One region of the Klebsiella terrigena genome, then DNA from elsewhere that is predicted to be linked to it. Evidence: predicted binding sites of a transcription regulator. Region 1 holds the regulator's gene; the other holds the start of a gene.
What was found. The regulator CRP, encoded in region 1, controls carbon source genes, mostly activating them, when cyclic AMP is high. The targets are predictions, from matches to a motif close to ATGTGANNNNNNTCACAT.

Region 1 (7,948 bases):
AATTTGGTCCCGCGCCCACGGCCGCCGTAGGCTATTCGCTGGGCGGCAATATGCTCGGCTGCCTGCTGGCAAACGAGGGCGACAGCGTCCCGCTCGACGCGGCGGTCATCGTGTCGGCCCCGTTCATGCTGGAGGCCTGCAGCTACCATATGGATAAAGGCTTCTCCCGCGTCTACCAGCGCTATCTGCTGAACCTGTTAAAAGCGAACGCCGCGCGCAAGCTGAAAGCCTACCCGGGCTCTCTGCCGGTTGATTTACGCCAGCTCAAAGGCATGCGGCGCATTCGCGAGTTTGACGATACCATCACCGCCAAAATTCACGGCTTTGCCGATGCGCTGGACTACTATCGCCAGTGCAGCGCGATGCCGCGTCTGAGCGATATCACGAAACCCACGCTGATCATTCACGCGAAAGACGATCCGTTCATGGACCATCATTCCATTCCGCCGCAGGAGCAGCTACCGGCCAACGTCGAGTACCAGCTGACCGAACAGGGCGGGCACGTCGGGTTTGTCGGCGGCACGCTGCGCAGGCCTGAGATGTGGCTGGAAAGACGGATCCCGGACTGGCTAACGCGCTGGCTGGAAGGAAAAAAATGATTATTCCCTGGCAGGATCTGGATCCCGAAACGCTGGATAACCTGATTGAAACCTTTGTGTTGCGCGAAGGCACCGATTATGGTGAACATGAACGCTCGCTGGCCGATAAGGTCGCCGATGTAAAACAGCAGCTGAAAAGCGGAGAAGCCGTACTGGTGTGGTCAGAGCTGCACGAGACGGTCAACATCATGCCCCGCAAGCAGTTCCACGGCTAAGGCGGCGCCACACCATCGTTTAATCTGGGAGTTGATATGTCTGCCAAACATCCGGTGATTGCCGTCACGGGCTCCAGCGGCGCGGGAACCACCACCACCAGCCTCGCCTTTCGCAAAATCTTCGCCCAGCTGAACCTGCGTGCCGCCGAAGTCGAGGGCGATAGCTTCCATCGCTACACCCGCCCGGAAATGGACATGGCGATCCGCAAAGCGCGGGATCAGGGGAAGCACATCAGCTATTTTGGCCCGGAAGCAAACGACTTCGGCCTGCTGGAAAACACCTTCCTCGAGTACGGACGCAGCGGAACCGGCCAGTCGAGAAAATATCTGCATACCTATGACGAGGCCGTGCCGTGGAATCAGGTACCGGGCACCTTCACGCCCTGGCAGCCGCTGCCGGAGCCGACCGACGTCCTGTTTTACGAAGGGCTACACGGCGGCGTTGTCACCCCGCAGCACAACGTGGCGCACAATGTCGACCTGCTGGTGGGCGTCGTGCCCATCGTCAACCTGGAGTGGATCCAGAAGCTCATCCGCGATACCAGCGAGCGCGGGCACTCTCGCGAAGCGGTGATGGATTCGGTCGTCCGCTCAATGGAAGATTATATTAACTTCATCACCCCGCAGTTCTCGCGTACCCATATCAACTTCCAGCGGGTTCCCACCGTTGATACGTCGAACCCCTTCGCCGCTAAAGGTATTCCCTCGCTGGATGAAAGCTTTGTGGTGATCCACTTCCGCAACCTGCAGGATATCGACTTCCCGTGGCTGCTGGCGATGCTGCAAGGGTCGTTTATCTCGCATATCAATACGCTGGTGGTACCGGGCGGCAAAATGGGGCTGGCGATGGAGCTGATCATGGCGCCGCTGGTTGAACGGCTGATGGCAGGGAAAAAGATCGGTTAAGCCGGTAAACACCCCGGCTGCACGACGCAAACCGGGGCCACGGGCTGGCCTTCCGGCTTAGCCCTCGATAACTTCGTACGAATGCGTGATATTTACCGCTTTTTGCAGCATCAGCGCCACCGAGCAGTATTTCTCCGCCGACAGGTCTACCGCTCGCGAAACGACCGCATCCTTCAGCTCGCGGCCGGTCACGATAAAGTGCAGGTTGATGTGGGTAAACAGGCGCGGCGCCTCTTCCCGACGCTCTGAGGTCAGCTTCACCTCACAGTTGGTCACATCGTGACGTCCTTTCTGCAAAATTGAGACCACGTCGATGGCGCTACAGCCGCCGGCGGCCATCAGCACCATTTCCATCGGACTCGGCGCTTTATCCCCGGAGTTACCGTCCATCAAAATCTGGTGGCCGGAAGCCGACTCACCGATGAAGGTTAACCCTTCCACCCATTTCACACGAGCTTGCATAAAATTTAACTCCAAGGTTGCAATTTTCCTGACAGATTACACGTACATAACAAATCTCGCAACGGAAGGCGACCTGCATCATGCTGAAGCGAGACACCAGGAGACACGCGGCAAAAGCTATGCTAAAACAGTCAGGATGCTACAGTATTACATTGATGTACTGCATGTATGCAGAGGAATTCACATTACAGGCTGAAGAAAAATCACCAGCCAGCTTCCCAGGCATAGGGAAACAATACGATTGCATGCCCGGATGCCGTGTAGTGTCGGCACCCGGAGATAGCTTATAACAGAGGATAACCGCGCATGGTGCTTGGCAAACCGCAAACAGACCCTACCCTCGAATGGTTCTTGTCTCATTGCCACATTCATAAGTACCCATCTAAAAGCACGCTGATCCACCAGGGTGAAAAAGCAGAAACGTTGTACTACATCGTCAAAGGCTCTGTGGCTGTGCTCATCAAGGATGAAGAAGGTAAAGAGATGATTCTCTCTTACCTCAACCAGGGCGATTTCATCGGTGAATTAGGCTTGTTTGAAGAAGGCCAGGAGCGTAGCGCCTGGGTACGTGCGAAAACCGCATGTGAAGTGGCCGAAATCTCCTATAAAAAATTCCGTCAGCTAATCCAGGTTAACCCGGATATTCTGATGCGTCTCTCGTCGCAGATGGCCCGCCGTCTGCAGGTTACCTCTGAGAAAGTCGGTAACCTTGCCTTCCTCGACGTCACCGGCCGTATCGCCCAGACGTTGCTGAACCTGGCAAAACAACCTGACGCCATGACCCACCCGGACGGTATGCAAATCAAAATTACCCGTCAGGAAATCGGTCAGATCGTCGGCTGTTCACGTGAAACCGTTGGCCGTATTCTGAAGATGCTGGAAGATCAAAATCTGATCTCCGCACACGGTAAAACTATCGTCGTCTACGGCACGCGTTAAGCTGATAAAACGGCGTGTTGCTCCTGCAACACGCCGTTTTTGTTTTCCCTCTATGTGGCGCAGGCTGATTTACCACCCGGAAGTCAACTACGCACTGCGGCAAACGCTGGTGCTGTGTTTGCCGGTCGCAATAGGCCTCCTTCTCGGCCATCTGCAGCAGGGTCTGCTGTTCTCGCTGGTTCCCGCATGCTGCAACGTCGCCGGTCTTGATACACCGCATAAGCGCTTCTTTAAACGCCTGATTATTGGCGGCTCGCTCTTTGCCGGCTGCAGCCTGATCGTTCAGCTCCTTCTCCAGCACGATATCCCGCTCCCTTTAATTCTCAGCGGCCTGACCCTGCTCCTTGGCGTCACGGCAGAAATCAGCTCGCTGCACGCGAGGCTGCTGCCCGCCTCGCTGATTGCCGCCATCTTTACTCTGAGCCTCGCCGGCAATATGCCGATCTGGGAACCGCTGCTGATCTACGCGCTTGGCACGCTGTGGTACGGGCTATTCAACTGGTTCTGGTTTTGGCTGTGGCGCGAGCAGCCGCTGCGCGAATCGCTAAGCCTGCTCTACCGGGAGCTGGCCAACTATTGTGAAGCCAAATACAGCCTGCTGACCCAGCATATCGACCCGGCAACCTCGCTGCCTCCGCTGCTGACCCGTCAGCAAAAGGTCGTCGACCTGATCACCCAGTGCTACCAGCAGATGCATATGCTGGCGGCCAATCAGCGTAGCGACCATAAGCGCCTGCTGCGGGCGTTTCAGGTTGCCCTCGATCTGCAGGAACATATTTCCGTCAGCCTGCATCAGCCGGAAGAGGTGCAGAAGCTGGTCGAACGCAGCCACGCGGAAGCGGTAATCCGCTGGAATGCGCAAACCGTCGCCGCGCGGCTAAGGGTGCTGGCGGATGACATCCTCTACCACCGCTATCCGCAGCGCTTTAACATGGATAAGCAGATCGGCGCCCTGGAGAAGATTGCCTCTCAGCACCCCGACAACCCGGTCGGGCAATTCTGCGCATGGCACTTCAGCCGCCTTGCCCGGGTGCTGCGCACCCAGCGTCCGCTGTACCCACGTAACCTGATGGCCGATAAGGAACGGCGCCTGCCGCTACTGCCTGCGCTGAAAAACTATCTCTCTTACAAATCGCCGGCTTTACGCAACGCCGCCCGGATCTGCGTGATGCTCACCGCCGCGAGCCTGATGGGCAGTGCGCTAAACCTGCCCAAACCCTACTGGATCCTGATGACGGTGCTTTTCGTCACCCAGAACGGCTACGGCGCAACGCGGGTCCGCATCGTCCACCGGGCGGCAGGGACCCTCGCCGGCCTGGTGATTGCCGGACTGACGCTGCACTTTCACGTCCCTGAGGGCTATACGCTGACCGCGATGCTAATTATCACGCTGTTGAGCTATCTGATTATTCGCAAGAGCTACGGCTGGGCGATGGTGGGCTTTACCGTCACGGCGGTTTATACCCTGCAGCTGCTGACGCTTAACGGCGAGCAGTTTATTGTCGCCAGGCTTATCGATACGCTTATCGGGTGTCTGATTGCCTTCGGCGGGATGGTATGGCTGTGGCCACAGTGGCAAAGCGGCCTGCTGCGTAAAAACGCCCACGACGCGCTGGAGGCGGACCAGGAGGCCATCCGCCTTATTCTCAGCGACGATCACCAGGCGCCGGCGCTGGCCTATCGGCGGATGCGCGTCAACCAGGCACACAACTCGCTGTATAACTCGCTGAATCAGGCGATGCAGGAGCCCGGCTTTAACTCGCAATATCTTGACGATATGAAGCTATGGGTCACCCATAGCCAGTTTATTGTCGAGCATATCAACGCCATGACCACGCTGGCCCGCGAGCACAATATGCTGACGCCGGATCTGGCCCGGCGCTATCTTGAATCCTGTGAGATTGCGCTACAGCGCTGTCAGCAGCGGCTGGATACCGACGGGCCGGGTAGCGCCGGCGAGGTGAATATTATGGAGTCGCAGGATGCGGACGTGCCCCGCGGCCCGCTGAGCACCATGGAGCAGCACCTGCAGCGGATCCTCGATCATCTGAACACCATGCACACCATCTCATCGGTGGCATGGCGTCAGCGCCCGCATCACGGCATCTGGCTACGCGCAACTAAGCGCTAAGTACGCGCTGTACCGCCTGTGCAAAGCGCGCCATTCCTTCGTCAATATCGCTATCGTCAATGACCAGCGAAGGCACAAAGCGCATCACGTCAGGCCCGGCATTGAGCACCATAACCCCCGCTTCCGCCGCGGCATACAGGAAATCACGCGCCCGGCCGTGATGCTGCGGCTTCAGCTCCGCACCGATCAACAGCCCCATACCGCGAATATCGCTAAACAGATCGAAGCGGGCGTCAATCTGCTGCAGATGCTGTACAAAGCGTTCGCGCTTCGCGTTGACGCCGTCCAGTACCTCAGGCGTATTAATCAAATCAAACGCCGCACCGGCGACGGCGCAGGCGAGCGGATTACCCCCGTAGGTTGAACCGTGGGAGCCGGCATGGAACGCGCTGGCAATATCGTGGGTGGTCAGCATGGCGCTAATCGGGAAACCGCCGCCGAGCGCTTTCGCGCTGGTCAGGATATCCGGCGTCACGCCGTAATGCATATAGGCGAACAGCGAACCGGTACGCCCCATTCCGCACTGCACTTCATCAAACACCAGCAACGCCTGATGCCGATCGCAAAGCTCACGCAGCCCTTTGAGGAACTCCGGGGTCGCAGCCATCACGCCGCCTTCGCCCTGAATCGGCTCAACCACCACCGCGCAGGTGTGATCGTCCATGACCGCCTTCACCGCGTGCAGGTCGTTGAACGGTACGTGAATGATATCCGCCGGCTTCGGCCCGAAGCCGTCAGAATATTTCGGCTGCCCGCCAACGGAGACCGTAAACAGCGAACGACCGTGGAAAGCGTTATGGAAGGCGATGATTTTGGTTTTATAGGGGCTATGGCGGGTGATCGTGTAGTTGCGCGCCAGCTTGAATGCCGTTTCGTTGGCTTCAGTGCCGGAGTTCATAAACACCACGCGGTCGGCGAAGGTGGCATCGACCAGCTTTCTGCCCAGGCGCAGCGCCGGTTCGTTGGTGAAAACGTTGCTGGTATGCCACAGCGTTTCCCCCTGCTCATGCAGCGCCGCAACCAGCGCCGGATGGCAATGACCGAGCGCCGTGACGGCAATACCGCCCGCAAAATCAACGTACTCTTTGCCCTGCTGATCCCATACGCGGCTACCTTTACCTTTTACCGGAATAAATTCTGCCGGTGCATAAATCGGCAAAATAACCTCATCGAACGTGGCGCGGGTAATTGCCGGTTGCTCAGTTGCCATGTGATGCCATCCTTCTTCGTTATGCAAAAATGATTATGATATTATAATCACAAAATATGCATAAAAAATCAGTCAATGGCAACTACAAATCAACGCTTGAGGAAGTTTGCCAGCAGCTGATGCCCCTGCTCGCTGAGAATGCTTTCCGGGTGAAATTGCACCCCCTCAAGATCCCACTCTCGATGGCGAATGGCCATAATCTCTCCGCTCTCGCTGCGGGCCGTCACGTCGAAGCACTCAGGCAGGGTATCCGGGTCAATGACCAGAGAGTGGTAGCGGGTCACGGTGAGGGGATTGTTTAATCCCTGAAACACGCCGCGTCCGTCGTGGCTGATAGGGGAGGTTTTTCCGTGCATGACTTTGGCGGCACGGACGATGGTCGCCCCGAAGACCTGGGCGATAGCCTGATGCCCCAGGCAGACGCCCAGCAGCGGCACCTTCCCGGCATAATGCCCGATGACGGCCAGGGAGATCCCCGACTCGTCCGGCGTGCAGGGCCCGGGTGAGATAACGATTTTCTCCGGCGCCAGCGTCGCGATCTCCTCCAGCGTCAGCTCATCGTTACGCTTAACCAGCACCTCAGCTCCCAGCTCGCAAAAATACTGGTACAAATTCCAGGTGAAAGAATCATAGTTGTCGATAAGCAGGATCATAGCGGCTCCGGAAAAAACAAAACCGGGCTATTCTACTCAGATTCTCACGCTTCGCTTACCACTTTGGCAAAGATCGCTTCCAGCGGCTGCGGATCGCCCATGGCCCCCAGCTGATTAGCCCGGCTCCACGCCTCAGGATCGATATCGCGCCAGTCGAGAATAAAGCCGGCATGAATGGCCAGCTGCTCAAAGAAAATACGCTGCGCCAGCCCGCTGCCGAGGCGAAAAGGGTGTAGCACATTGATTTCACCGTAGTACCAGCTCAGGCGCGTAATAAAAGCGCTGCGGTCGAGGCCGCTAAGATAGTTCTCCTCTTCCAGAGCCCGCATCAGCGCGTTACCTTCCTTTTCAATCCATGCGAAATGACAAAAAGGCGTATCTCCCTGATAGATATCAATCTCCCTGAACCGTCCGGCCCAGGCAAAAATATCCTGGTAGAGCTGATGGTGAATCGCGCAGAGATAGGGCAGCCCGCGCCCGCGCGGCCCCAGGGGAATCGTCGCCGCACGTAGGGAGGTTATCTCCAGCATGACCTGCTCGAGCCGCCGGGCCTGGCGAATACCGGGAAGATTGCGCAATACGTCGAGTACGGGGTAGAGATAGGGATCGCGGCCATCGCCAAATTTACTGCTCATGACGCCCCCTTAGCTCAGCAAGGCGTGCCAGCGCTTCTTCGGCGCTTAGCGTCACCAAAGGCACAGCGGCGCCTTCCAGCCGACGGCTGGCCTGAAAATTCACGCTACGAGTCTGTTCCCAGAGCCGGGATTTTTGCTTATCGGTGAGTGAACGCATGCTCGCCTCTCTTGTCGTCCCCTGTGCCACAAGTATAAGCA
Region 2 (7,948 bases), 1.0 Mb from region 1:
ACCGCGATGATGGCTACCTGCCTGAAGCGCTGCTGAACTACCTGGTACGCCTGGGCTGGTCCAGCGGCGATCAGGAGATCTTCACCCGTGAAGAGATGATTAAGCTCTTCTCCCTCGGCGCGGTCAGCAAATCCGCCAGCGCGTTTAACACCGAGAAGCTGCAGTGGCTGAACCATCACTACATTAACTCCCTGGCGCCGGAGTATGTGGCAACGCATCTGCAGTGGCATATCGAGCAGGAAAATATCGATACCCGTAACGGCCCGCAGCTGGCTGAGCTGGTGAAGCTGCTCGGCGAGCGTTGCAAAACGCTGAAGGAGATGGCGGCGAGCTGCCGTTACTTCTATGAAGAGTTTGACGAGTTTGACGCTGACGCGGCGAAAAAACACCTGCGCCCGGTTGCGCGTCAGCCGCTGGAAGTGGTACGCGATAAGCTGGCTGCGGTGACCGACTGGACGGCAGAAAACGTTCACCACGCTATTCAGGCGACGGCGGATGAGCTGGAAGTTGGGATGGGGAAAGTTGGGATGCCGCTGCGCGTTGCGGTAACCGGCGCTGGACAATCTCCGGCCCTCGACGTGACCGTTCATGCGATTGGTAAATCCCGCAGCGTAGAACGCATCAACAAAGCGCTGGCGTTTATTGCTGAACGCGAAAGCCAGCAGGCCTGAGCATCATAAGCTACGTATAACGGCAGGCACTCCTGCCGTTTTTTTTACTCTTTTGACCGCTCGTCGCTAATTCCCAGACGCGATAAAAATCCGCTGATGCCCTCTCTTGCAAGAAAGTCCCGCAAATGCTGCTGTTCTTCCGGCGTCATGAGATGAAGCGTCTCGGCAATTTGTCGCCAGATAGCTCCGGCATCGTTAATAAAGTAGTGGCCAGGCGGTTCTGCCAGCTGATAATCGGCAATCAGGTGTCGCAGCGCGGGAATATTTGCCAGAAAATCGAGAACCGGCCTGTCGATAACGATGAGACGGGCTCGCCCACCTTTGACGCCGGGAATGGCCTCCGTACGCCACTTTTGCTCTCTGACCCAGCGGTTAATCGTTTGTCTGGCAAGGCCGAGACATTCCGCAAGCTCTGCCGGGGTCATCTTATCTTTTAATTTCATCATCATGTTACTGGTCGCGAATGTCCAGGCGCTGGAGTAAACCGGTGATACCTTCACGCAGCAAAAGCGACATCAGCTTTTTCTGTTCGCCGGGGGTCATCTCTTTGCTCAGAGTAAGCAGCAGCGGTTCAAGGTCGTTTTCTACGCTGGCGTAGGAGGGAGGCGTTTCCGCCACGCGCTGTGCGCTACGAATAAAATCGCGCACCTGCTCGTTGACGTGTACAAGGCGGGCTTTGCCTCCCTGCACGCCGGGTCGGGGCGAGGTTTGCCATCCTTCTTTGCGTACCCATTTATTGATTGTCTGCCGGCTGAAGCCGGTGAGATGGGCGATTTCTTCAGGTGTCATTCGTTCCTTGAGCATACTATTTCCTGAGTAAAGATGTGGGAATTAGTTGTTCATGTTATAGCATCCTTTTAGATGAAAGAGTGACATGTTTAACTTCTCCCTGCGATAAGCTTCGCAATGTCAGCTATTTGCCTGCTTTTTCAGCGATCAAATTCAGAGGGGTGATTTTGCCGTTGACACCTGACGAAGGAATTCATATTATGCCGCCCGTCAACACGACACGTTTTATGTTACGGGGCTATAGCTCAGCTGGGAGAGCGCTTGCATGGCATGCAAGAGGTCAGCGGTTCGATCCCGCTTAGCTCCACCAAATCCTGTTCCCATCAGGTTTGGTTGTAAAACGTACTGTTGGGGCTATAGCTCAGCTGGGAGAGCGCTTGCATGGCATGCAAGAGGTCAGCGGTTCGATCCCGCTTAGCTCCACCAAATTCGAAACCCTCGCTTCGGCGGGGGTTTTTTGTTTTCTCCTCCGCCAATGTAAAGCACTTTGTGCTTACGTCAGAAAACCTACTGCTAGTAGAATGAAATGTAATTTAAGAATTTTCCCTGGCTTATTACCTTGCCTGCCATAATTAACCAACATAGTATTTATATATTAAATATAATTCCGGCGCGGGACCTTTAATTAACAATAATGACAGGTAAATTTAACATTAATATCAGAAGATCTTTACTCGCGCTGATCGTTTGTTTAATTACGATTCCATTGGCCAGGTTTATTTCACCTCAGGCATTGATTGACGGCAACCAAATTTTCCTCGCCTGGCTACCGCTAAGTATGATGTACGCGGTGATCTTTATATTTGGCCGCTATGCGGTCGGCCCGCTGATTATCGCCTTTGCTATCACTAACGCCTGGATAATCCCTCTGACGATACCGCAGGCGGCAATTTTATTATTCTGTCAGCTATTCTCGGTGCTGGCGTCGTGCGCCGTTGTCCGCATGCTGCTCGGTAAGACGTGGCGCAGCGGGCTCACCACAAAGCGGATGGGCATCAGAATCTTTTGGGGCGGATTTTTTGCCCCCATATTAATGAAAGTCACCATGTATCTGGCGGGAGTGTTTTTTTCTTTCCCACTGGTTATATCGAGTTATTTCAAAGGTATGCCGGCAATTTATACCATTATTGATATTCAGAGTTTGATTTGCGCGGCGTTAATTTTTACGACCTTCTTTTATTATCCGTTGCGGATGATTATCAGTCCGCGTTTTGCCAGCACATTCTGGCTTCGACATTGTCAACCGTGGCTTACGCGCGAGCGTCGGGTATTTACGCTGTACTGGTTTATGGCGCTCGCAGCAATATTAGCGGTACTTTGTGCACCTTATAACTCTGTTTTTATTGCAGGTTATTTAGTCCCGCTTATTTTTATTCTCTATTTTATTGGTATTAGCCGGCTGGGCCATGTGCTGATCCGTATTTCATGGTCCGTTTCAGCATTCTTGCTGGTTGCCTATAATCAAAATTTCCTGCAGGGCGTAAAGACTGAATACGCCTTATCATTCGTGCTCTCGGTACTCATCTCATTCACCATTTGCTTGTTTTATATGCTGGATATTTACGCTCAGAACGAACGAATCAAGCTCAGATGGCGGGATCAGGCGCAGGAGGACCCGCTGACCGGATTACCTAATCTGCGTGCGCTGGAGTGCCATTTACGCCGCAATCCTCAGGTCGCCATCAGCAGCCTGCGAATTGATAATCTGGACTTCCTCAGCCGCCATTACGGCATGATGATGCGCGTGCACTGCAAGCGGCAGGTAGCCGGTAAGGTGCAGCCGCTGCTGGGGGCGGGAGATAAAATATTTCAGCTACCCGGCAGCGAGCTGCTGCTGGTGCTGTGCGGGCCAGAACCCGAGGCGCGGCTAGGCCACATCGTGGCGATACTCAACCACAATAAATTTAGCTGGAATAACCAGACGCTGGATCTGGAGTTTGGCGCATCGTGGGGCCGGCATCACGGCGTCGAGGCCGAGCTTCATCCAATGCTTGGCCAGCTGAGCTGGCTTTCGGAGCAGGCCGGCGCAGCGCAGCGGGTGCTGGCGCTGGACGCGACGCAGGGGCAGGTTTCCGATCAGACCAGCGAGCAGGTGCGCATGCTGACCCGGGTGAAGCAGGCGCTCAGCAAACGCGATCTCGTGCTGTATGCCCAGCCGATCCAGAACGCGGCGGGGGAGGGCTATTACGAAGTGCTTACGCGGATGCAGTGCGGAGAAACCGTCATTACGCCGGACCGCTTTATTCCGCTCATCGTGCAGTTCAACCTGAGCCAGCGTTTCGACATGCTGGTACTGGAAACGTTGTTCAGCACCCTGCATCGTCATCCGGGCCAGCACTTCTCCGTTAATCTTCTGCCCTACACGCTGATGCAGCGCGACAGCGCGGCGCAGATTATTGCGTTGTTCAGACGCTATAACCTCCAGGCCGAAGCGATCACCCTCGAAATTACCGAAGAGCAGGCCTTCTGCGATGAGCAAACCAGCCTCCACAACATCCAGCAGCTGCGGGATTTTGGCTGCGCCATTGCTATCGATGACTTTGGTACCGGCTATGCGAACTATGAGCGCCTGAAGCGGCTCCAGGCGGATATCGTGAAGATTGACGGCTGCTTCGTGCGCGACGTGGAAACCGACCCTCTGGATGCGATCATTATCAAATCCATCATCGAGATGGCGAGAGTGAAAAACCTGACGGTTGTGGCGGAGTACGTGGAAACGCAAGAGCAGAAGGCGCGGCTGCTGGCGCTAGGCGTTGACTATTTGCAGGGCTACCTGATCGGCAAGCCGCGGCCGCTCGAGGAACTACGGGCGTAAAAAAGCCGGGACTCGCCCGGCTTTTGCACAACCTTAAGAAATTACAGTACCAGCGCGGCGATAGACGCCGAGAGCACGCTCACCAGGGTCGAGCCGTAAACCAGCTTCAGGCCAAAGCGGGAAACAACGTTACCCTGTTCTTCGTTCAGGCCTTTAATCGCCCCGGCAATAATCCCGATTGAAGAGAAGTTGGCGAAGGAGACGAGGAAGATGGAGATAATGCCTTCCGCACGCGGAGAGAGCGTGCTGGCAATTTTCTGCAGATCCATCATCGCAACGAATTCGTTTGAAACCAGTTTAGTCGCCATGATACTGCCGACCTGCAGCGCTTCACCTGCCGGTACGCCCATCACCCATGCAACCGGGTAGAAGATGTAGCCGAGGATACCCTGGAAGGAGATGCTGTAACCGAACCAGCCGGTAACGGTCGCGAACAGGGCGTTCAGCGCAGAGATTAACGCGATGAAACCAATCAGCATCGCCGCAACGATTATCGCGACTTTAAAGCCTGCCAGGATGTACTCACCCAGCATTTCAAAGAAGCTCTGACCTTCATGCAGGTTCGACATCTGCAGATTTTCTTCGCTTTCATCAACGCGGTAAGGGTTAATCAGCGACAGGACGATAAAGGTACTGAACATGTTAAGAACCAGCGCCGCAACAACGTACTTCGGCTGCAGCATGGTCATGTACGCGCCGACGATGGACATGGAAACGGTGGACATTGCGGTCGCCGCCATGGTGTACATGCGGTTACGCGACATTTTGCCGAGGATATCTTTATACGCGATAAAGTTTTCCGACTGGCCCAGAATCAGCGAGCTGACGGCGTTGAATGATTCCAGCTTACCCATGCCGTTGATTTTGGACAGCACGGTACCGATCGCGCGAATGACGATAGGCAGGATGCGGATATGCTGCAAAATACCGATCAGCGCAGAGATGAAGACGATTGGGCACAAGACCTTGAGGAAGAAGAAGGCGAGGCCTTTATCGTTCATATTGCCGAAGACGAAGTTGGTCCCTTCGTTAGCAAAGCCGAGAAGTTTTTCGAACATCTCGGAGAATCCTTTCACGAAACCCAGACCGATATCGGAGTTCAGGAAGAACCATGCCAGCAGGACTTCAATGACAAGCAATTGAATAACATAACGAATACGAATCTGCTTACGGTTGTGGCTGACCAAAAGGGCCAAAATAGCCACCACGACGATCGCGAGAATAAAGTGCAGGACGCGGTCCATATTTGCTCCAAATATGAGGCAGGTTAAATTTCTGTGCACATTCTATGTAACAAGCCCAAAGAAAACGAGATCAAGTCCACACTATTGCAAGGAACTGTGACTAATCACCAAAATAGTGATCGAACATACATTTTTGTTATGTTGCGTAAAGGTTTTAAAAGTTGCTTAGATTGTACTAATCTGATGACCAGGCGCGATGGACTTCCATCAATGCCACCTTTTCGTTGTTAGCCGCTATCGTTCCCTCCTATCAAAGCAATAATTATCGCCGTTATAAATGAACTTGATAATCATTCGCATTTTGGTAGCATTAAACATAGCAAAGGCTATATTTCTGAGGCAGAAAATGACAAGCAGTCGCGTTGAGAATAGCAGCGGTCGCGCAGCGCGCAAGATGAAGCTCGCTTTGATGGGGCCTGCCTTTATTGCTGCCATCGGGTATATCGATCCCGGTAACTTTGCGACCAATATCCAGGCGGGCGCCAGCTTCGGCTACCAGCTGCTGTGGGTAGTGGTGTGGGCAAACCTGATGGCGATGCTGATTCAGGTGCTGTCGGCAAAGCTGGGAATTGCGACGGGTAAAAATCTCGCGGAGCAGATCCGCGACCACTATCCGCGCCCGGTGGTGTGGTTCTATTGGGTGCAGGCGGAAATTATCGCCATGGCGACGGACCTTGCCGAGTTTATTGGCGCGGCGATCGGCTTTAAGCTGCTGCTTGGCGTCTCTTTACTGCAGGGCGCCGTGCTGACCGGTATCGCCACGTTTTTGATTTTGATGCTCCAGCGTCGCGGGCAAAAGCCGCTGGAGAAGGTCATTGGCGGGCTGCTGCTGTTTGTTGCCGGCGCCTATATCGTTGAGCTGATTTTCTCCCAGCCGGCGCTGGCGCCGTTGGCGAAAGGGATGATTATCCCGAGCCTGCCTAACGGAGAAGCGGTGTTCCTGGCGGCCGGGGTGCTGGGGGCCACCATTATGCCTCACGTCATCTATCTGCACTCGTCGCTGACCCAGAACCTGCATGACGGCACGCGCAAAGAGCGCTATAACGCCACCCGCTGGGATGTGGCGATTGCCATGACCATCGCCGGCTTTGTTAACCTGGCGATGATGGCCACCGCCGCCGCCGCGTTTCACTTTAACGGACATACCGGCGTCGCCGATCTTGATGCCGCCTACCTGACGCTGGAGCCGCTGCTGAGCCACGCCGCGGCAACCATATTTGGCCTCAGTCTGGTGGCTGCCGGGCTGTCGTCGACGGTGGTTGGTACCCTGGCGGGCCAGGTGGTGATGCAGGGGTTTATTCGCTTTCATATCCCGCTGTGGTTTCGCCGGGCGGTTACTATGCTGCCGTCGTTTATCGTCATCATGATGGGGCTCGATCCGACCCGTATCTTAGTGATGAGCCAGGTGCTGCTGAGCTTTGGTATTGCGCTGGCGCTGGTGCCGCTGCTGATTTTTACCAGTAACCCGAAGCTGATGGGCGATCTGGTGAATACGGCATGGATTAAGCGAACCGGCTGGGTCATCGTGGCGATTGTGGTTACGCTGAACGGCTGGCTGCTGGTGGGGACGGTGTTGGGATTATAAGCGGGTAATAAACGGGGGAGCCGCAAGGCTCCCCCGTTTGATGTAACTGATTGCAGGACATTTAGTGATGGCCGTGACCGTGTCCGTGTCCGCGACCTCCCGGTCCACGCCCCCAGCCGCCGCGACGGTCGTCGCGATCGTTCCAGCCTTCACGGTAGCCGCGTTCATAAGCTTTGCGCTTATCCCAGCCGCGGTGACGGCCGTTGTCATGATGCCGCCAGCGGTTATCGCGCCATTCGTAGTTACGACGCCAGTAATCACGGTCGCGCCAGCCGCCACCGTCCCAGTAATTACCGTAATTGTCGCGATCGCCTATTTGTAATTTTACAGATGGCAGCAGGGTGATTTCACCAGCGTTAGCAACTAATGGCGCTGAAGCCAACAGCACGGCAGCCAGTATCAGTGACCTGAACATACTCTTCTCCTTCACGATCGAGCCTTGCGGCTTGTTAACGTGATATTACGAGGCGGTGAAGCCCCGCAGCATTGGATGAACTCCTAAATCGCGGATAAGAGCACTTTTTGCTAAAACAACCTTTTTGCTAAAGTAACTTTTTGTTTACGCCGCCAGAATTGCGTCTATTTTCGCGCACACATCAGGGCTGAAGTGGCGATTGGCGAGCATCCCGACGGCATCGTCAAGCTGGGCCGTTTTGCTGGCCCCGATCAGCACCGAGGTCACTTTTTCGCCGCGCAGCACCCAGGCCAGCGCCATCTGCGATAGCTTCTGTCCGCGCGCCTGCGCCAGGGCGTCCAGCTGGCGGACTTTCTCCAGCTTTTCTGCCGTCAGCTGATCCGCCTGCAGGAAGCGGCTGCCGCTGGCGGCCCGGGAATCAGCCGGGAT

Region 2: the regulator CRP is predicted to act here: its motif matches at 5,584-5,601, upstream of HCK03_RS06935 (NupC/NupG family nucleoside CNT transporter).

Annotation. Positions count from the first base shown of each region.
Region 1 covers NZ_CP050508.1:398,788-406,735, reverse strand. The annotation lists gene HCK03_RS01830 (hydrolase) at 1-599, shown strand, start outside; gene HCK03_RS01825 (YheU family protein) at 596-814, shown strand; gene HCK03_RS01820 (phosphoribulokinase) at 851-1,720, shown strand; gene HCK03_RS01815 (OsmC family protein) at 1,778-2,182, opposite strand; gene crp (cAMP-activated global transcriptional regulator CRP) at 2,489-3,121, shown strand; gene HCK03_RS01805 (YccS/YhfK family putative transporter) at 3,174-5,252, shown strand; gene argD (bifunctional acetylornithine/succinyldiaminopimelate transaminase) at 5,242-6,462, opposite strand; gene pabA (aminodeoxychorismate synthase component 2) at 6,552-7,115, opposite strand; gene HCK03_RS01790 (putative adenosine monophosphate-protein transferase Fic) at 7,160-7,750, opposite strand; gene HCK03_RS01785 (YhfG family protein) at 7,740-7,907, opposite strand.
Region 2 covers NZ_CP050508.1:1,448,449-1,456,396, forward strand. The annotation lists gene gltX (glutamate--tRNA ligase) at 1-671, shown strand, start outside; gene HCK03_RS06910 (YfeC-like transcriptional regulator) at 716-1,117, opposite strand; gene HCK03_RS06915 (YfeC-like transcriptional regulator) at 1,122-1,475, opposite strand; tRNA gene HCK03_RS06920 (tRNA-Ala) at 1,695-1,770, shown strand; tRNA gene HCK03_RS06925 (tRNA-Ala) at 1,811-1,886, shown strand; gene HCK03_RS06930 (sensor domain-containing phosphodiesterase) at 2,095-4,275, shown strand; gene HCK03_RS06935 (NupC/NupG family nucleoside CNT transporter) at 4,317-5,519, opposite strand; gene HCK03_RS06940 (Nramp family divalent metal transporter) at 5,866-7,104, shown strand; gene HCK03_RS06945 (DUF2502 domain-containing protein) at 7,166-7,519, opposite strand; gene mgrA (L-glyceraldehyde 3-phosphate reductase) at 7,664-7,948, opposite strand, start outside.